DNA from 2 places in the Specibacter sp. NPDC078692 genome. Region 2 is predicted to be linked to the other one. Evidence: predicted binding sites of a transcription regulator. Region 2 holds the regulator's gene; the other holds the start of a gene.

Region 1 (10,030 bases), on a different contig from region 2:
AGTGTCTGTCAGGGCGATGCCGTCAAACGGCACATATCCATCTTCGTGTCCCGTGCCGGTGGCCATTTCGGAGTACACAGTTTCGATGTTGATTGCTGCAATGTAGTAGCTCAACAGGACGATCTCGTTGGCAAACAGTTCCTGCGTGTACTTGCGATGTAAGTCTTCCGGCTTGATGAGCCCAATCTGCAGCAACCGGGTCAAGAAGGTCCCGGTTCCGACGAAGGGTTCCAAAATAGAGACACCTTCGTCGGAGAGTGATTTACCGAATTCCAGACGCAGCGCGGCGTCGGCTGAACGGAGAATATAGTCAACGACTGGGACTGGTGTGAAGACGATGCCGAGGCGGTCTGCGACGCGGGGGAAGGCGTTGCGGAAGAAGTTGTCGTAGAGCTCTACGATGATGGCCTGCTTGGCTGCGGCATTGTCGATCTTGGAGACACGTGCCCGGACCGACTCGTAGAACTTCTCTAGGCCTTTGCTTTCCTTCTCGAATACGGCGTTTGAGCCCAGTTGGTCGAGAATGTTTTGCATGGCACGGGAGACGGGGTTGTGCTCGGTGAAGTTGGAGTCGGCGAACATGGCGTCGAAGACTGGTTTGGTAACTAGGTGCTGAGCGAGCATTTCGACGGCCTGTTCGTCGTCGATCTCTGGGTTCAGGTTTTCTCGGAGGCCGGCGACGAAACCATCAAAGGCTGTTCGGTGGCTGGAGTCCACGTCGGTGAGTAAAGCGTTGATCAGGTCAATGTGCTTCTTGGCAATGGAGGCGATGTCCTTGGACCAGTCCTCCCAGTACATGCGGTTGCCGACCTTGTCCACGATTTTCGCGTAGACGGAGTCTTTCCATTCCTCGACGGGGAATGTCAGGGTTTCCTGTTTGCCAGGATCCACGGGGCCTGGGCCTGGTTCGACGTCGGGGGTTGGGTTCGGGTCGATGACTGGGGCCGGCTTCTTTGGTGCCAGGTCGATCTTGTCGACGATGATTGACTCTGGTGCTTTGTTGTTCAGTTCGATCTGGTTTATGGATGAGTCCATGCGCTCATCGTGGGCGCGCAGTGCCTGGAGTACCTGCCAGACGACTTTGTAGCGGGCGTTGTCCTTCAGCGCTTCCGACGTTGACATGCCTTCGGGGATGGCGATGGGCAAGATGATGTAGCCGAACTTCTTGACCTCTCCCGTCTCTGCATCGGTGTGGTTGCGCATGACTCGGCCCACGGCCTGGATGACATCAACCATGGAGTTGCGGGGGTTCATGAAGAGCACCGCGTCTAAGGATGGGACGTCGACGCCCTCGGTCAGGCAGCGGGCGTTGGTGAGGATGCGGCAGGTCGGTTGTTCCTTCTTCGGCCAACGGCCCTTGTCATTCTTAGGAGCGGTTCGGTCATCGACGAGTACGACGTCGGGTTCGGCTTTGAGCCAGTCGAGCCGCTCCCCACGGCGGACGGCGTTGAAGCCGCCGTCAATGTGCTTGACCTCAACGCGCAGATCGTCTGTGGGGTCATCATTAGTCAGGTCTGTGAGATGGACGCGTGCCAGCTCGGAGAACTCTGCTTCGATGACCTGGGATGCCTTGATGGAGCGGTTGAACGCGACTGCTCGGCGCATGGGCTGCCAGTCTTGGCCGAAGCCGTCTTGGAATTCTCCCGCACGCCGTTTGGCGAGACCGTTCCATACGCCGACGAGCTTGGCGATGTCGTCAATGTTGAGCTCGCTGTTGTTGTCGGCGAGCTGGTCTTGAAAGGTGCCAGCCACCTGAGTCTCATCGACCCCCAGCACCAGCACCTTGTAGTCGGTCAGGAGTTTCTGTTCGACGGCCTCACCGAAGCCGATCCGGTAGAACACGGGCCCGTAGATGGACTGGTCATCCATGGAGCACAGGACAGCGTCTTTTTCCTTGGCGGCGTCTTTGGTGTTGTCGTTGAAGATGCGCGGCGTGGCGGTCATGTAGACGCGCTTGTTGCCCGAGATCCAGTGGTTGTCGTGGATCTTCACGAAGTGTGATTCGCCATCGCCGGCCAGAGTGGCGCCGGTAGTGCGGTGGGCTTCGTCGCAAATGATCAGATCGAAGTCAGGCAGTCCGGCCTGCTGGGCCGCCCGGACGGCGTCGATCGACTGGTACGTCGAAAATACCACCGTCATGCCCTCATCAAGAGTGCGCGAGTTCATGGCTTCAATGAGGCGCGCGCCATCGGTCGTGGCAGGGATTTGTAGGTCGTGGAGGGCGACGTCAGTCAGATCAGTGTCCTTGACCCGGCCTACTTTGTTGTCCGAGCACACGGCGTAGGCGTGCATGGTTTGCTCAGTCTCATCTGACCATTCCTTCAGCGACTGTGACATCAGCGCCAAGGAGGGGACCATGAACAGGATCCGCGCGTGGCCCAAGTCTTCTGCGATCCGCTCAGCCAGCTTCAAGGAAGTGAAGGTCTTGCCGGTCCCGCAAGCCATGATCAGCTTGCCACGATCGTTATCCACCAATCCCTTCAGCGCTGCTTCGACAGCCTTGTGCTGGTGTGGACGCAGTACCTTCTTATCGAAGAGTTTCGGTGTCGTAGGAGCCGTCAGGTCGTATGTGGTCCAGTCAATGTTGGAGTGGCGGAAATCCGTCAGCCCAATCCGTTGGACCGGCACATGCCGGCCATCGAGCATCTCCAGCGCGTTCTTCGACCAATCACCCTCAGTGGTATCCACGACGACACCGTTTGTGAAGGGCTTCTTCGATGATGCTGACAGGAACGAATCGATGTCGTGTTTCTGGATCTTGTAACCCGGTGCGTAGAACTTCACTTGGATGGCCGTGAGACCGCCGTCGTTTCGAGCAGCTACCAGGTCGATGCCGTTGTCTTTGTTGGTGAAGTTCTCCGGCCGGTCTGGCCAGTCCTTCCACAGCCACACATCCGTGTACTGAGGCGCATGCACACCGTCGTTCTCCAGGAACTGCCCCACCAGCTGCTCAAGATAGCTACCCTTCATCCGCTCCGAGTCCGAAAGATCGCGGTAGGTATCAAGCAGCTCATCAAACGAAGTGGTCACAGTTTCCCCAAAATGGTACGGACATAGAAAAGAGGAAGCCCCGAAAGGCTCCCCTTGATTGTATGTGTGATTCTCATTCAAACGACCCCAACGCCCGGCCCCCAGACTTAGCCCGGGACCCCGAACCGAACAACATATTCAAGAGCTCTCGACCCCTCAAACCAGACCGAACTAACAAGACTTCCAGCTGATCTGCACTGCCAACACCATTGGTAGCTAGGAACACCCACTAGGCACCTCGGCCCCGAGTCTCCCCAAAGCGGTATGGCGGCAAAAGCCCACTCCATCGAATGCAGTAACCGTCGCTTGTTCACAGCAACCAGAGAACCGCAATACTGTTGACACCATGCCCTCCAAATCTATATATTTATTGTTGTCAGATCAACACATTATGGAGTGGATTTAATGTCAAAGACCATCAGCACCGAAGAGCTCGAATACCAGCTCACCGTCGCCAAAGCCGACGTCGCAGAACTCCAGGCAGCAGGACAAACAACCTCCGCAGCCACCTACTTCACCATCCAAACCACACTGGAACGCCTCCTCGGCATCAACCCCTAACCAGACATAACCCACCCCACGCCACCCGCAGGCACCCAGAACGGACAGCGAAAACCACCCATGCCCAGCACACGATTCAGCCCCGTCCACTACGAAACACTCGAAGCAGAAGCAGCAGCCAGGAAACTCGCCAAGGCCATCAAACGCCGCCGCAACCAAGGATCCCCCGCCCAAGACGAATTCGGCATCAACGCCTACAACATCGCCCGCACCCTCAAAAGCCTACAAACCGCGCTCGCGGATCTTTCAGAGGAGTACAGCACCTTGGGCCCAGGGCTTGCCAACATCCCCTCAGAGGGGCTTGCGGTAGCTTGTGGGCATATTGAAGCCGCCATCCAAGCTTTGCCTCAGCAGGCCCCACCCAGAACCGACGGCTAGCGCCGCCATCCGAGGCCCACTCAATTCCCCCAAGCCTCCTTCAGGAGTACCCCTGCTCGATTCAACCCCGTCCGCCACCACTCTGGAGCGGGTTCCTATCTGGCATTCTCTTCTATCCAGGCACAGGCCTCTGCAGTCATTGCCGCACGCGCACCCTTGAGAGCCTTACGCTCTGTTCGTGCGTGCAAGATGTTAATGGGGGGATCCAACTTCTTGATGATCTTCTTCTCTACAGATTCCAGCGGGCAACTAAGTTCTCGCGGTTTAGGCCACCAAGCCAGCGTTAGGTGAACTTGCATCCAATTGGTCAGCCGAAGGTCGCCACCATCCTCTAAGCCATAGTTGGCCGGGCGCTCCGGGCTCTTCTTATTCCGCGGGACCGCCTGGAGCTCTAGAGACTCTCGAAGCAGTGCTGCGAATGAACGGCGCACCGTGGATGACCCCGTATTTGGGACACTTTCGGGGTCAACGCCAAAATGTTCATCAAGATCTCGCCCAACCAAGCTGGACTCAGATTTACCAACATAGAGCGGGACGCCCGAATCCATTGCCTTCAAGCCCAAGCTGGCCCAGACAACGGCATCAGCACCGATGGCATACAGCCCAGGTACAGGAGGAACAAGCTCGAGGGCCCCTGAAATCGGACGCCCAGGCTCAGTCAGGCACTTGATCACGGAACTCAGTAGATCTTCCGGAATTTCGATCAATCCTCGCTGGTCGTTCACAGCTCTCCATTCCATATTGGGCGTCCGCTTGGGCATGTAAAAGGCGGCCGGATTTCCTCTTGGGGACGGAAACCCAACCGCCGTGACCAGACTAGACCATCTCACCGGCAATCACTTGCCAGGCCATAGCCGGCGTCGAACTCCTACCATTCCAGCTGGCTCATGCACCCTCCGACATGGTTCCTGTCGGAGGGTGGAAGTACAATTTAGGAATCAAACATTTATTCTAACTATCGGTGTGTTATGTCTCATATCTCGAATATTTATACTGCGGATTGCCGTGAACCAATTCAGCACCCGTTGCTGGCTCCCGTCTCCGTGGCGGCTGGATACCCCAGCCCTGCACAGGACTATTTTTCGCCTGACAGCCCGGATGGACGTATCAATTTGAATGACCACTTGATCCATGATGCTACGAGCACTTACGTGATCAGAGTGTCCGGTCATTCCATGGAGGGGGCTGGCATCAGTGACGGAGATGAGCTCATCGTCAACAGAGCCCTTGAGCCACGGGATGGGAACGTGATTGTTGCCGTGCTTGATGGGGAGCTGACCATCAAACGCCTGAGGATTACAGCCACGGGCGTGGTTCTGCAAGCAGAGAATCCGGAATATCCGGACATCAAGGTATCCACGCTGGCCTCGCTACAGTGCTGGGGTGTCGCTGAAACCGCGATTCATCACCTCCTTTGAAGCCCGTGGCGACCGTAGAGAAGATTCAGGCCATTGCCCTGGTAGACGTGAACATTCACTCGCCTGAAATGTGTTGTTGTTGAACCATCCCGCCCGCCCGACCCTGCCGATCGGGCAGGGCGTCTGCAAAGTGATTCATCGGCCAGAAGCGTTATCAAGCTGCGGACAGTAAGTTGGCACGGTACGACAAGAAATTGATGCATATGCAAATCGAGCCGCCATACACTGCTCCGAGGAGATACCGCACCTGCGGCTAGGGTTCGTCGCGAAAACGTCGTTCGATTCTAATTGCGAATATGACCGCACATACTGTGACGAAGATCGCGATTATGAGCAAAATCCAGTTCGACTCTGTTACGGCGAAGTAGATGCCAATTATCAACATGGCAATGGCCATGATTCCCATGAAGACGGCCCGGAACCTGCCTCGTTCTTTATACGTTCAGACTCAGACCTCCTGAAGTACGGGTTGGGTCTTTGTTGAGTTTGGGTGGCCGGTGATTTGGTAGGTGATGGGGCGGTGGTCGCCGGGGAGTCGGGCTTGCAGGTGGTTGAGTTCGTCGGTGAGCAGGTCCAGTGCGTGGGCAATCCGGGGGCTGTCGGGCCGTTCGAGGGTGATGCTGATTTGGTGGGTTCCGTAGTTGATGGTGCCGCCTTGGTGGAGGAGGTTGCGGGTGATGGCCCGGTATTCGTCCGGGTCGGTTAGGTAGGCGTTGAGGCGGTCGGCGAGCCAGGCTTCGGCGTTGAAGGCCAGTAGCCGGAGCACCATTTGCAGGCCGCGGCGTTGAAGGTGGGGGCGGGCGAGCTGCGCGTCGGGGTTCAGCTCGGTGGCGGGGATTTTGGCGGGGATGGGCTTGAGCGCTTTTTTCGCGGCGGCGAGGTCCTGGATGGCTTTTTCGATGCGGCGGTGCACGCCGGGCAGGGCGGCATTCATCTGTTTCGGAGTCCCGCCGGCGGCGAGGAGCCGGGCGAGGGACCGTTCGGCATCAGCCAGCGCGGTTTCGGCGGTTTTGACGGTTTTGCGGGCCGCAACGCGGGCGGGGTTGGCGACTTTTCGGGTGTCGGTGTCGATGTCCATTGCGTAGTCTGCGAGGGTGTCGATGCCGTTGTGTTCGGACGCGTACTTGAACATGTTCTCGATCCGCCAGCGGGACCGCAGCCAGCACAACAGCTCCGCCCCGGTGCCGGTGGTTTCGCTGGTGAGGACCTGTAGTACCGGTGCCCCGTGCTCGAACAGGGTCAGCTGCCTTGCGTCGCCGTAGCCCTTGATCGCCACGGTCTCATCGGCCAAGACGACGCTGATCTCCTTGCCGTTGCGTATCGTTGTTGAGGTTGCCGCGGTGGCGGTGGTCTCCACCAGGGGTGCACGGCGGTAGCTGATCCACTCGGCGCCGGCATCCTTGCAGGCGGTGAACGCGGACGGGAACGCCCCGCCGCGGTCAAAGCCGAGCAGGACCGGCGCGTCCGTCCCGATTACTTCCCTCAGCTGGGTGAGCACACCTGGCAGGTTGGAGGCCAGAGACGTTGGTCCGCCGGAGTCAAAGACGACCGCCCGGCCGCGGGCATCAACCACATGGGTGTCGTCAATGCCGGGTTGGGCGTGGCGGCGTTTGGTGTTCCAGCCCTTGGCCACGGGCCTGGCCCCGGCATAGGGGACGAAGTGGTCATCGACGTGATACACCGGATCCTGCGCCGGGTCGAAGGCCAGCATCCCGGCGGCGAAGGCGCGCTGCAGCTTCAGCGGGTCGGAGTTGTCGGCCAAGGCGGCCAGCCGTCCGCGCAGGGTCACCAACTCCGGAACCATGCTGATCCCGGCCACCGGGCCCAACTCTGTCCGGCGCAGGTGCTTGAAGCCCTCCACGGTCCCGGCCCCGAGGGCGAAACCCAGTGTTGCTGTGGTCAGGACGGCCAGGTTGTCATAGCGGCGGGCCAGTGCCCCGGCCAGGGACGCGAAGATCGCCTCGGTGCCGACCCGGTCCAGAAAGGGATGCAGCAGCATCGCCCCGGCATAGCGGGAGACATGCTCACCTTCCCCGATGCGTGCCAACGCCGCTGCGGGGGCCGCATCCGGAGCGCTGCCGGGCACCCCGCCAGGAGTCTCCACAGGCACGGAACCCTCCCCGGCCTCCCCGGCTGCGACGACGGTGATCAGCTCCTCCTGCGGCGTGATCACCCCGTTCCGGGCCACCAGTTCGCTGATCACCGACCGGGCCACTCCAAGCCGGGCGGCGATCACCTGTTGCGTCAAGCCTTCCCCGGCCCAGACCCTGGCTTTGGCGACCTGCCGGTCAGACAGCTTAGGCGGGCGTCCCCGCCGCCGCACCAAACCAGCCGAACCCTGCACCCGGGCCCGGCCGCGCAGCATCGAGACATACGTCGCCGTCAACCCGAACACCGCAGCAACCTCGTCCACCCGGCGCCCAGCATCCGTCAACGCCACAATCGCCAGATTCCGCATCCCGGTGTCCGCGTCCGAGTACCGATAGAGCAGGGAACGACCACAGCTAACCAAAACCTGCCCGTCGCAGGCGACAAGGGCCAGCCCGGCCGGATCCGGCATGTTCTCGAATGCACTCTGCTCCATCCCTCCATGATACCAGATCTCAACGGATTTCCGACACTCCTAAACAAAGAAAAAGCCCGCCATTGCGGGCCTCACCTCACGTACTTCAGGAGGTCTGAGACTTGTCCCTTTTTCGGAAACATCATCACTCCAATCTAGAATATCGCGCCGGCGATCGTGGCGACGTCTGCCAAGAAGCCGAGATAACCCAAACCACGATTTGCCTGGTTTTCCGCAGTTTCGTTGTCCGTCACCGCGTCCGCCAATACACCCGCGAAAACGGGGGCTGCGCAGCCGAGAGTGACAACTAGTCCCGTTCCGGCGGTGGGGCCCGCGATGCCGATGGCGATCAATGCACTGGTTCCGGCCCCAATGATGCAGTCCTGGGCTGCTTGGAACTCTCCATGCTGTGTGGTTTCGACGACGACTTGGCGAAACAGGCCACCGCGACATCGAACCGTATCCGCGGGTTGCTGACCCAGATCCACCCAGCCTTGAAACGGGTCATAGGACCGCATCTGGACCATCCCGCGATGGCCGAACTGTTGATCAAGTACCCGTCGCCGGAGAAGCTGCGCAAAGCAGGCCTGAACCGTGTCACAACGCTGATGTCCCGCCATGCACCGCGGGCCGGGAAACGCTGGACTGCCGAGGTATTTACCGCCCTGGATGAACAAAGGGTCGTCGTCGCCGGCACCGGAGCTGCTGGCATCGTCCTGCCCCAGCTGGCCGCCATGCTCAAACAGCTGCGCACCTCCCGCCAAGAGATCCTCATCAAGGTCAAATCCCTCGTGGAGGACCACCCTCTTCACGAGGTCCTGACCTCCATGCCAGCAGTTGGGGTCAGGACCGAAGCCCGCATCATCACCGAAGTCATCGGCAAACAATTCCAGAGTGCCGGCCACCTCGCCTCCTATGCCGGCCTGGCCCCGGTGACCTGGCGATCCGGCACCTCAATCCGCGGCGACCACCCCTCCAAAAAGGGCAACAAGTCCCTCAAACGCACCTTCTTCCTCTCCGCTTTCGCGGCGCTGAAGGACCCGCTCTCACGGGCCTACTACGACAAGAAACGAGCCGAGGGCAAACGGCACAACCAAGCCCTGATCGCCCTCGCACGCAGGCGCTGCGACGTGCTCTTCGCCATGCTCCGCGACGGGGCGTTCTACACCCAACCCGGCACCGAGACCGCCTGACCGGAGAGGGCCACCAGCTGGCCAGCACGCCACACCAGCCACTCAAGCCTGCCCAAAATCAGGACCCCAAAAACTTTTTAGAAAAGGTCCCCAAAACACCTTGACGAAAACCATAGGGACCCCCCCCAATGACGAAGCCTGTGGTTCCCCATAGTCCAAAGCTAAGGAGTAGAACGAGAGTCACTCTGATCCATTTTTTGAGCCCGTAAATGTTCATTCCCTCCGCGCAATCTTCAGAATAGTTTAGCTATACCACTAGTAAATGCTCCGACTAGGCCGCCAATAATGGCCTGTTCACCTGATTCTTGCAAGCTAGCACCGCTTGTTGCAGCCTTCGCTGCGCCGACAGAGGCACCTGTAAAGGCACCAAATAGGGCCACGCCAGCTAGTCCGACTCACGATTTGCCATTCGGTATCCGATGACCCCAACCCCGGAAAGGCCCAGGCCCACCAGTACCTGAAAGACTGGAAAGTTTCCTAGGAAAATCGCGGAAATACAGGAAACGGCGACCATGATCAGCCCCAAGGTAATGAGTGCTGCGAAAATCCACTTTTGCTTCATTTGTACCCCTTCGACTGCCTACAGTACCTACTCACAAGAATCTCCAGCATCGAACCCGGATTTAACCAGCCCTGCTGCACTTATGTAGATGCCGGCGGTAGCTACACCGGCTATTCCACCGGTGGCTGTTGCGGCTCCGACGAATGACAATGCGAGACCCGCATAAGCAATCCCGACAAAGGTTGCATCCAGTATGCACTTGCCAGTTACCAGTCCGGTGGGGTCGGTGTTGTTGATGGGGTCGTTGGCTGCGTAGGCGTAGCGGTTGGCGTTGGCTGGGTTGAGGGGTGTGTCGAGGGTGTCTTGTTGGCTCCAGCGTCCGGTG
Region 2 (10,030 bases):
AGGGGCAGATCTCTGCGGTTCGCTCGGTGTTTGCCGAAGTCGAGGCACTCCAGATCCCGGAAATCATCATCCTGAACAAGGTAGATATCGCCGATCCCTTTGTGGTGGAGCGTCTTCGCCAGCGTGAGTCCCGCTCTGTGGTGGTCTCGGCCAGGACAGGACAAGGCATCGAGGAGTTGCTCGAAGCCATCAAGGAAGGGATTCCGCACCCCAGCGTCGTGCTGACATTGCTGGTCCCTTATGACCGTGGCGATGTGCTGAACAAATTGCATCGCAGCGATGCTGAGATCATCAGTCTGGAACATGGAGAGCAGGGCACCTTGGCTCAGGTTCGTGTCCGTGAAGACTTGGCTGCAGAGGTTGAACCGTTTGTCCAGCATGCCTGATAGTGAACTTTCGCAGCAGGCACTGGACCTTTTGGATCGGGCCGTTGACGCCATGGGCGGGCAACGCCGCGATGGCCAGCATGAAATGGTACGCCGGGTAGTTGCCGCTCTTGAGAGCGGGGACCACCTGCTGGTTCAGGCGGGCACGGGGACCGGAAAGTCCCTCGCCTACCTGATACCACTGATCGTCAACTCCCTGACCAGCGACAAGCCTGCGGTGATTGCCACCGCGACCCTTGCCCTCCAAGCACAGATCGTGGGCAGGGACGTACCTAGGTTGTTGGCTGCCCTGAAACCGATGTTGCCGCGGGCCATTGACGTTGCTTTAGTCAAGGGCCGCAGCAACTATGTGTGCCGGCAAAAACTGGCAGGTGGTTTCCCTACCGAAGACACCGGCGAGGGCGCCCTTTTTAGTCTTGGCGAAGACAACGTGGCTCACCCTCCCAGTGCCACCTCCGGGCCCACCTCACAGCTCGGCAAGGAAGTGGTGCGTCTGCGCGAATGGGCGCAGGAAACAGACACCGGCGACAGGGACGAGATTGTTCCGGGAGTGACGGACAAAGCCTGGCGGCAGGTCTCTGTAACCTCCATGGAATGTCTGGGCGCCCAGAAGTGCCCGATGGCTACCGAGTGCTTCTCGGAGCTGGCCCGTGCCCGCGGAGCAGAGGCTGACATTGTGGTCACCAACCACGCCATGCTGGCCATCAGTGCCTTTGAAGGCATCGCCGTGCTTCCCGACTATGACGTGGTGGTGGTCGATGAAGCACATGAGCTCCAGGATCGCGTAACAGGCGCGGTCACCGGGCAACTCTCTGTGCAGATGGTGCAGGCGGCGGCGTCAAGCACGCGCAAGCACACCGCTGTTTCCGTGGACGCCTTGCAGGCCAGCGCCGCGGCACTGGACCTTGCCTTAGCTGGTGTTCCCGAGGGGCTATTCCCACAGGGGCTCAACGAGGTGCAATCTCAAGCTGTGGAGCAATTGCGTGACGCGGTACGTGCCGCCTTGTCCGATTCTAAGCCTGAGGGTAATGCTGCCGCCGACGGCGGGCGTTCGATTGCCCGATCCAGGCTCAATCTGATCTTCGATTTGTGCGAGCGTCTGCTGGTTGCCAATGATGCCCGTGAGGTGGTGTGGGCCTCGCGGCCGGGTTCCTTCGCACCGGGCAAGGGCTATCAGAAGGCGGATGAAAATGAGCCGGCAGTGCTCAACATCGCACCCTTGAGCGTGGCGATGAAATTGCGGGAGGGCTTGTTTGCCGATCGGACGGTAGTGCTCACCTCGGCCACTCTTGCTATTGGCGAGTCCTTCCAAGCCACAGCTGGCGGGCTCGGTCTTTTGGGGCCCAGCGCTCCCACTTGGACGGGGGCCGATGTCGGTTCGCCGTTCGACTACCCCAAACAAGGCATGCTCTATGTCGCCGCCCATCTGCAGAAACCCGGCTTCGGGATGTCCGCTGAGCAATTAGATGAATTGGAAGCGCTCATCACCGCCGCCGGTGGCGGAACCTTGGCTCTGTTCTCTTCGCGGCGTGCTGCAGAAGACGCAGCCGAGAAGCTCCGCAAAAAGCTCAAGGTGAAGATCCTGTGCCAGGGGGACTCCTCCATGTCCGGGCTCATTAAACAGTTCGCCGATGAACCGGACACCTGCCTGTTCGGTACCATGTCGCTCTGGCAAGGTGTTGATGTGCAAGGAGCCTCCTGCCGTCTTGTGGTGATAGATAGGATCCCGTTCCCGCGCCCGGATGATCCGCTGGTCACTGCCCGCGCCCGTGCCGTGGCGCAAAGTGGCGGTGACGGATTTATTGCCATCTCTGCCACCCATGCAGCGGTGCGCCTCGCGCAGGGGGTGGGCCGGTTGATCCGTTCCAGCCAAGACCGGGGCGTGGTTGCTGTACTTGATTCCCGTCTGGCCAATGCCAGCTACGGCGGTTTCCTGCGTGCCGCTCTACCGCCTTTCTGGTCCACTAAGGACAGAACCGTGGCGTTGGGCGCGCTGAAGCGGCTCTCCGGCAAGTAGTGCCACCCACGAAGGCAGGGTTACGGGCTGGATTTGAAAACGCAGATGATGCGATGAAAATCGCGGATTTGTCGCGTCTTCTGCAGTCTCGAACTGGTTAAGCGCGTCATCTGCTGTTTGGAAGCAGAAGCCACTGACACTCCGGGCTGTACACACATTTTGGCTGCCACACACGAAGGCACCCCATCAGCTCATGAGCTGACGGGGTGCCTTCGTACTTCTTCGGCACGCGCCAACGGCGGCCGGCTATCGGTTTTTTCGTTAGAGACTTCGGTTAGAGGCTTCGCAGCACCGAGACGACCTTGCCCATGATGGTGGCATGGTCGCCCAGAATCGGCTCATAGCGAGTGTTCTGTGGCAGGAGCCAGGTGTGACCGTCACGCTGACGGAACGTCTTGACGGTCGCCTCATCCTCGAGCAATGCCGCCACAATGTCGCCGTTGTTGGCTGTTGGCTGTTGACGCACAACAACCCAGTCGCCGTCGCAGATGGCGGCGTCGATCATGGAATCACCCTGGACCCTGAGCATGAACAATTCACCGCTGCCCACGATCTGCCGCGGCAAAGGCATGATGTCATCCACTGACTGATCAGCCAAGATGGGGCCACCTGCTGCGATGCGGCCCACGAGAGGCACAAAAGCGGTGTCCGAAGAACTGCTCAGTTCGGCAAAGTTCAGACCGTTCGAACTGCGCAGAGTCTTCGGTGCGCTAACGCCTTCGATTTCGACAACTCCGCTGTCCAATACCAGCGGGATGAGAACTTCCATGGCGCGGGGACGCTTGGGATCACGGCGCAAATAGCCGTGGCGCTCCAACTGGGTCAGCTGATGAGTGACGCTGGAAAGGCTAGCCAGCCCCACGGAATCGCCAATTTCGCGCATTGAGGGCGGGTAGCCCTTGTCGGCAATGCACCGTTGGATGCACTCGAGAATTTTCTTCTGCCTTACCGTCAGGCCCTTCATTCCAGCGCGGCTGGGTGCTTGGGGAATGCGGTGCGGCGGGTCTGGAAGCGCCATGGTTCCGTCGGTCCTTTCGTGGCTGCCCTGAACAATGTCAGTGCCTGCTGGTGGACTGCATCTAGCGGCCAATCCTTGTTCTGCAAGTTTAAGCCACGAAGAGACGAATTTCAAACATTTGTTCTATTTGCTCTTGGCAAGTGTCGTCTATAGATGCTAAAACTGTACTAGTAGCAAATTAGAACATACGTTCTATCGAAGATGTTGAGTGTGGAATCTTGGTCCGATGGCTGCAGTTGGCCCCTGGGCAGTGGATTCACGGTGAAAGGACCAGAAGTCATGAACGCATTGCTTATCTCCCACGCATCCTTTGGCGTGTCCCTGCCCGGCCCTGCACCGACCATGGATCGTGCTGCCCAACATGGAGCTGTTCGATCAGGGGAAGTGAAGATCGGTGGAGCAGATTGTGGCACAGCGGACTTCGCTGGCAGCACTCGGCTCAGCTTGACCCGTCGTGGTCGGTTGGTGTTCTTCGGCATCCCGACTCTCGCTGTCGCGGCGCTGATCTTGTTTGTCTCCTTTGCCATCATGGCCGGATCTCTCGCGAGTCCGGCAAACGCGGCCGCTGAGGTGAAGGCGGTCAACATGGCCGACTACGCCGTCGCCGTGACGGTCTTGCAGGGCGACAGCTTGTGGAGCATTGCCGGTGCTGCCGATCCCACCCGCGATGTACGCCATGTGGTTCGCGAAATCGTTGCACTGAACGATCTGGGCACCGGTGTCCTGCAGGCAGGTCAGCGGCTTTACGTTCCCATCCCGAAGTAGCGCTCCTGCAGGTGATGGTGTCCGCATTGTGTCGCCGTTTCGAACTTTTCCACGGCAAGCAAATATGCTGGAGGGCATGGACCAGTTTGAACGCCTAAGTCAATTGCCGCTTCGTGACGACTTGCGTGGACAGCACCCCTACGGTGCACCTCAGCTTGATGTTCCGGTGCTGCTGAATGTTAATGAAAACACCTTTGGTGTTCCGGCCGATGCCAAGGAAGCAATCCTTGCAGCAGTGGCCGAAGAGCTAAATGGTCTCAACCGCTACCCGGACAGAGAATTCACCGTTCTGCGCCAAGAGCTGGCGGCTTATCTTGGCCACGGCTTGAGTGAAGATAATCTTTGGGCGGCCAATGGATCCAATGAAGTGCTCCAGCAGTTACTGCAGGCATTCGGAGGTCCGGGCCGCACCGTCATGGGATTCCCTCCCACATATTCCATGTATCCGCTACTCGCCAGCGGAACCGGGACAGGCTACATCGCTGGTGTTCGCGCCCAGGACTACAGTCTTTCTGCGGAATCTGCCGCCGAGCAGGTTCGCCAGCATGCTCCGAACCTCGTGTTCCTCTGCTCGCCCAACAATCCCACCGGAACGGCTTTGGGCCTGGACGTTGTGGAAGCCGTCTATGCAGCCGGCGAGGCATCTCAAACAATGGTTATTGTTGACGAGGCCTACGCAGAATTTGCCCACACAGGAACCGAGAGTGCTCTGAGCTTGCTCGAGGGGCGGCCTCGACTGGTGGTCTCACGCACCATGAGCAAGGCCTTCGCCTTAGCAGGGGCACGACTGGGATACCTGGCTGCTGCGCCGGAAGTCACCGACGCCCTGCGTCTGGTCCGCCTGCCCTACCACCTCTCCGCCATTACCCAAGCAACAGCTGTGGCAGCCCTACGGAACTCCACCTCACTGCTAGCCAATGTCGAACAGATCAAAGTCCAGCGGGACCGGATCGTCAACGAGCTCATTGCTCTAGGGCTTAGCCCGGCGCCGTCCGATTCAAACTTTGTCTTCTTTGGTGGACTTGAGAATCCGCATGCGGTCTGGGAAGCCTTGCTGGCCGACGGCGTACTCATTCGCGACGTTGGAATTCCGGGCCACTTGCGTGTCACCGCAGGTACGGAAGCCGAGACCACAGCTTTCCTTGAAGGACTGCGCGCCTTCCTTGCCGCCTGAGGACGCCTCTTTAGTTCTGTGAGGAGGATCCGCCGTCGAACATGGCTGGTTCCTTCTCGCCAGGGGAGAGGTTTGGGTATAACCATGTCTTCTCTCCTAAACTGGTAGCACTACACCAATTCGTTTACGCGCCCGTCCCTGCCCGGCAACTGCCGGCTGCGAAGGCGCACCACAACAAAGGACTGCCGCAATGACTCAGAACAGCCCGAATCCCGGCCAGGGACGCACTGCCCGCCTGGAGCGTGCCACGAGCGAGTCAAGCGTCATGGTGGAGATCAACCTCGACGGCACCGGCGTGTCAAACATTGACACTTCCGTGCCTTTTTACGATCACATGCTCACGGCTTTGTCCAAGCACTCCCTGATCGACATGAACATCAAGGCCACTGGCGATACCCACATCGATGCCCACCACACGGTAGAAGACGTGGCCATCTCCTTGGGTGAAGTCCTCAAGGAGGCCCTAGGGAACAAGGCCGGGATCCGCCGCTTCGGCGAAGCCACGGTCCCCTTGGATGAAGCCCTCGCCAACGCCGTGGTTGATCTTTCCGGCCGTCCTTACTTGGTACATGGTGGCGAGCCTGCCGGACAGGAATACCACCTGATCGGTGGTCACTTCACTGGCTCGCTCACCCGCCACGTCTTTGAAGCCATCACCTTGCATGCCCAGATCTGCCTGCACATGACAGTCATTGCTGGCCGGGATCCGCACCACATCGTCGAGGCACAGTTCAAGGCCTTCGCCCGGGCACTGCGCTCGGCCGTTGAAGCCGATCCCCGCGTCACCGGCATCCCGTCCACGAAGGGCCTTTTGTGAGTTCGGCAGCTACCGAGTCAGCAGTAAGCAACAAAGCAGGTAGTGACAAGCCCACGGTTACGGTGCTGGACTATGGTTCGGGCAACGTCCGTTCAGCCGTCCGCGCGCTGGAACGTGCCGGGGCAGTGGTAACGCTCAGTGCTAAACCCGAGGATGTTCTAAACGCCGACGGCTTAGTTGTCCCTGGCGTGGGCGCCTTTGCCTCGGTCATGGACGAGCTCAAAGCCGTTGATGCGCTGCGCATGATCGGCCGCCGCGTTGCCGGTGGCCGGGCAGTTCTAGGCATCTGCGTCGGTATGCAGGTCCTCTTTGACGCCGGCGTAGAACACGGCACCCACCGCGAAGGCATGGGGGAGTGGCCGGGGACTGTCGAGTTATTGCCAGCCCCCGTGGTCCCGCACATGGGGTGGAATACCGTCACAGCAGCTGAAGGCTCCATGCTTTTTGAAGGCGTTGAATCTGAGCGCTTCTACTTTGTGCATTCTTATGGTGTGCAGAAGTGGGACTTTGAGGTATTGCAGCCCAAAATGCGTCCGCCCATGGTGACCTGGTCCGAGCACGGTGCCCCGTTCATCGCGGCCGTTGAAAACGGCCCGCTCTGCGCAACACAATTCCATCCGGAAAAGTCCGGTGACGCAGGAGCCCGCATGCTGCGTAACTGGGTCAATTCCCTGACTAAGGCGGCTCGCTGATGTACTCGTTGTTGTTGATGGCACTGGCAGGCTTGCTGATCGGTGGAGCCTATACGTTCTACCAGCAGAAAACCCCGCGCTGGATCCCCATCAGCTTTGCCGCGTTGGCCGCCATGTCTCTCATAGCCGCCTACATGTTCACGCTCTAGCTTGATGCTCGTCTAGTTTCACGCTCGTCAAGTTTCACGCAGTAACCCGCGGCTACGCCGCAGCTTTCTTCCTGTAGTTTCCACCCGTAGGACAAACAACGTTGAGGACCCCATGACCACCCCCATTTTGGAATTGCTGCCCGCTGTCGACGTTGTGGACGGCCAGGCCGTGCGCTTGGTGCAGGGCGAGGCTGGCTCGGAAACGAGTTACGGCTCCCCGCTCGACGCCGCCATGAAGTGGCAGAACGACGGCGCCGAATGGGTTCACCTCGTGGACCTTGACGCGGCCTTTGGTCGCGGCTCAAACACGGAACTGCTGCGCGAAATGGTGCAGGTCCTGGACGTCAAGGTCGAGCTCTCCGGTGGGCTGCGCGATGACGCAACGCTGGAAGCCGCCCTGGAATTGGGTGTGGGCCGTGTAAATCTGGGCACGGCTGCGCTGGAGAACCCGGAGTGGACCGCCAAGGTCATTGACCGCTTTGGTGACAAAATCGCCGTCGGACTTGATGTTCGCGGCACCACTTTGGCAGGCCGCGGCTGGACCAAGGAAGGCGGGGACATCTGGGAGGTCCTGGCTCGCCTTGAAGATGCCGGCTGCGCACGATACGTGGTCACCGATGTCACCAAGGACGGCACCTTGCGCGGTCCCAACGTAGAACTGCTGCGCGAAATGTGCACCCGCACCTCAAAGCCTGTGGTGGCGTCGGGCGGAATTTCCAGCCTCGAGGACCTGCGCGTTTTGCGCGAATTGGTCGGCGAAGGTGTTGAGGGTGCCATCGTTGGCAAGGCTCTGTACTCCGGCGCATTCACGCTCCCGCAGGCCCTTGACGTTGCAGGCCGTCGCTAAATCATGACCGAGATGCCCAAGAAGCATCTGCCCGGACACATCGCAGCAGCTCTGGCCGGGGCTGGCGGCAGCACCGATTCTGCTGGACAGCCCTGGGCGGGCCGCGATCTTCCTGCGCAGGAAAAGTACCACAACTTTGACACCGACGACGGCGCCATGGACGCCGGGTTTGCGGCCGCCCTCGCGGCGCTAGCCTCCGGTGACGGCAGCGAAGCGCAGGTAGTTGCCTCCCTCGCCACCGCCCGGGTGTTCATTCCGATCGTGGCGCAGCTGGCGGAACAGACAGTAGGTGAAAACGGTCTGGTCTCGGATAAGGAATCGGACATGGCTCTGGTGACAGTGCAAGGTCCCGATGGCCGCCGGGCCCTCCCTGTTTTTTCCAATGCCGAAGCTCTCACACGGTGGCATCCCGAAGCGCGACCGGTTGCTGTTTATGCGGCGCGGGCAGCGTTGTCTGCGGTGGCCGAGGAAGCACAACTGCTGGTGGTAGACCCTGGCTCGGAGCGGCCCTTTGTGGTCCGCCGCCCGGCAATGTGGTCGCTGGCGCAACAGCAACAGTGGGAGCCCAGCTACGGGGATGCAGCGGTTGAGCGCGTTCTGCGCGAGTCTGTGTCGGCCCTTGGTAACACAGCCGTTGTGGACATTTCTGCCAGCGCCGGTCAGGGCATACAATCCCAGTGGTACCCAAAAGCGGAACCGTCGGCACTGTTGGTCTCCGGCGGTGGAGTGGGCCCAGAACTCTGTGTCACCATCACCTTATTGCCCGGGCTGGACCAAGCCGCGGTAAACGGTGTGCTCGCTGCGCTGCAAGCGTCCTGGGCGGCGAATGAGTACTTTGCTCAGGCAGTGGATTCAATTCATGTTCGCCTACGGCATCCCCACATTCAGGACAACCTCATCGCATGGTAGCCTCGGCGCTCTCTTGTGATGGATCACGAAAGAGAGCCCCCAGGTGAACTTTGCCGCCTACCGTGAAATACTCGCGGTCGGACCCGTGCGCAGGCTGCTGATTGTAGCCATGTTTGCGCGCATCCCGCATGCAGCTGCAGGTGTGCTGTTGACTCTGCATGTGGTTGAAACGATGCAGCTTAGCTATGCCTCAGCAGGCCTTGTTGCAGCGGCCATCACCATCGGCATGGCGTTCGGCGCCCCGTGGCGCGGTCGACTCGTGGACGTCTATGGACTGCGTAAGGCACTCCTGCCGTCAGTAGTTGCCGAAGTAGTGGTGTGGAGCCTGGCTCCATTCCTGAGCTTCCAGCTTCTGGTAGTGGCTGCCGTCATTGGCGGCATCTTCGCCGTTCCGATCTTCTCTGTGGTGCGTCAAGCACTCAGCGTGATGGTGCCCCAAGAGCAGCGGCGCACCGCCTACGCACTGGATTCCATGGGCGCTGAAATCACGTTCATGATCGGGCCCGCCGCCGGAGTCTTGCTAGCAACCACCATTCACACGGTGGTGGGCCTAGTCATCATCGGTGTCACCGCGTCCATGGCCGGAGTCTTTCTGATGGTGTTCAACCCGCCCACAAGAACTGGCCAAAAAGGATCCTTCGTTTCCGTCGGTGTGGTTGAGGCGCATCCTCTGGATGCAGTTGAGGACCGCGAAGCACCAGACCTCTCGGGCAAGAGCGCGCTGGTCCGATTGTGGGGTGGGACTCGGCACAATCTGCGCTGGGTCAATATTGCGGTACTGGCCATTTTGGGCACCTCCCTGGGCGCCGGGCTGGTCTTGGCTGGAACCAATGTGGGAATGGTCGCGGTCATGCGCGAAAACGACGTCGTCGGCGATCTTGGGATCGTGTTCATCTTCTGGTGTGGTGCCTCGATCGTTGGTGGCATTCTCTACGGCGCCCTCAAGCGCTCCGTCAATCCCCTGTGGCTGCTGATGGCCATGGCGATCCTGATCATCCCAATGGGGTTTGCCACCAATGCTTGGACGCTGGGACTGTTATCGATTCTTCCTGGTCTACTGTGTGCTCCGGTCTTGACCTCAAGTGCCGAACACATTGCCGATCTGGTTTCAGAACGCCGCCGCGGTGAAGCTATGGGTTGGTACGGCTCGTCCATGACGATCGGTAGCGCCATGGGTTCTCCTTTTGCAGGGGCCATGATCGATGGCATCGGTCCCTGGGCTGGCTTTGCCATCATCGGTTTGGTCTGTGGCGTCT

Evidence for each region. The regulator LexA, encoded in region 2, represses DNA repair genes until DNA is damaged. The targets are predictions, from matches to a motif close to TCGAACANNTGTTCGA.
Region 1: umuD (translesion error-prone DNA polymerase V autoproteolytic subunit) is a predicted target of LexA. The motif match lies at 4,908-4,923, and genes of this name have one in related genera.

What each region holds. Positions count from the first base shown of each region.
Region 1 is NZ_JBFBLV010000029.1:30,355-40,384, reverse strand. It holds gene AB0O97_RS16655 (type ISP restriction/modification enzyme) at 1-3,030, opposite strand, end outside; gene AB0O97_RS16650 (hypothetical protein) at 3,436-3,591, shown strand; gene AB0O97_RS16645 (hypothetical protein) at 3,652-3,969, shown strand; gene AB0O97_RS16640 (GIY-YIG nuclease family protein) at 4,065-4,694, opposite strand; gene umuD (translesion error-prone DNA polymerase V autoproteolytic subunit) at 4,938-5,387, shown strand; gene AB0O97_RS16630 (putative transposase) at 5,836-7,971, opposite strand; partial or broken gene AB0O97_RS16625 (IS110 family transposase) at 8,346-9,143, shown strand; gene AB0O97_RS16620 (hypothetical protein) at 9,529-9,705, opposite strand; gene AB0O97_RS16615 (RHS repeat-associated core domain-containing protein) at 9,733-10,030, opposite strand, start outside.
Region 2 is NZ_JBFBLV010000001.1:270,245-280,274, forward strand. It holds gene hflX (GTPase HflX) at 1-386, shown strand, start outside; gene AB0O97_RS01305 (ATP-dependent DNA helicase) at 379-2,403, shown strand; gene lexA (transcriptional repressor LexA) at 2,678-3,367, opposite strand; gene AB0O97_RS01315 (LysM peptidoglycan-binding domain-containing protein) at 3,701-4,186, shown strand; gene AB0O97_RS01320 (histidinol-phosphate transaminase) at 4,263-5,360, shown strand; gene hisB (imidazoleglycerol-phosphate dehydratase HisB) at 5,551-6,177, shown strand; gene hisH (imidazole glycerol phosphate synthase subunit HisH) at 6,174-6,869, shown strand; gene AB0O97_RS01335 (hypothetical protein) at 6,869-7,018, shown strand; gene priA (bifunctional 1-(5-phosphoribosyl)-5-((5-phosphoribosylamino)methylideneamino)imidazole-4-carboxamide isomerase/phosphoribosylanthranilate isomerase PriA) at 7,131-7,865, shown strand; gene AB0O97_RS01345 (SseB family protein) at 7,869-8,774, shown strand; gene AB0O97_RS01350 (MFS transporter) at 8,818-10,030, shown strand, end outside.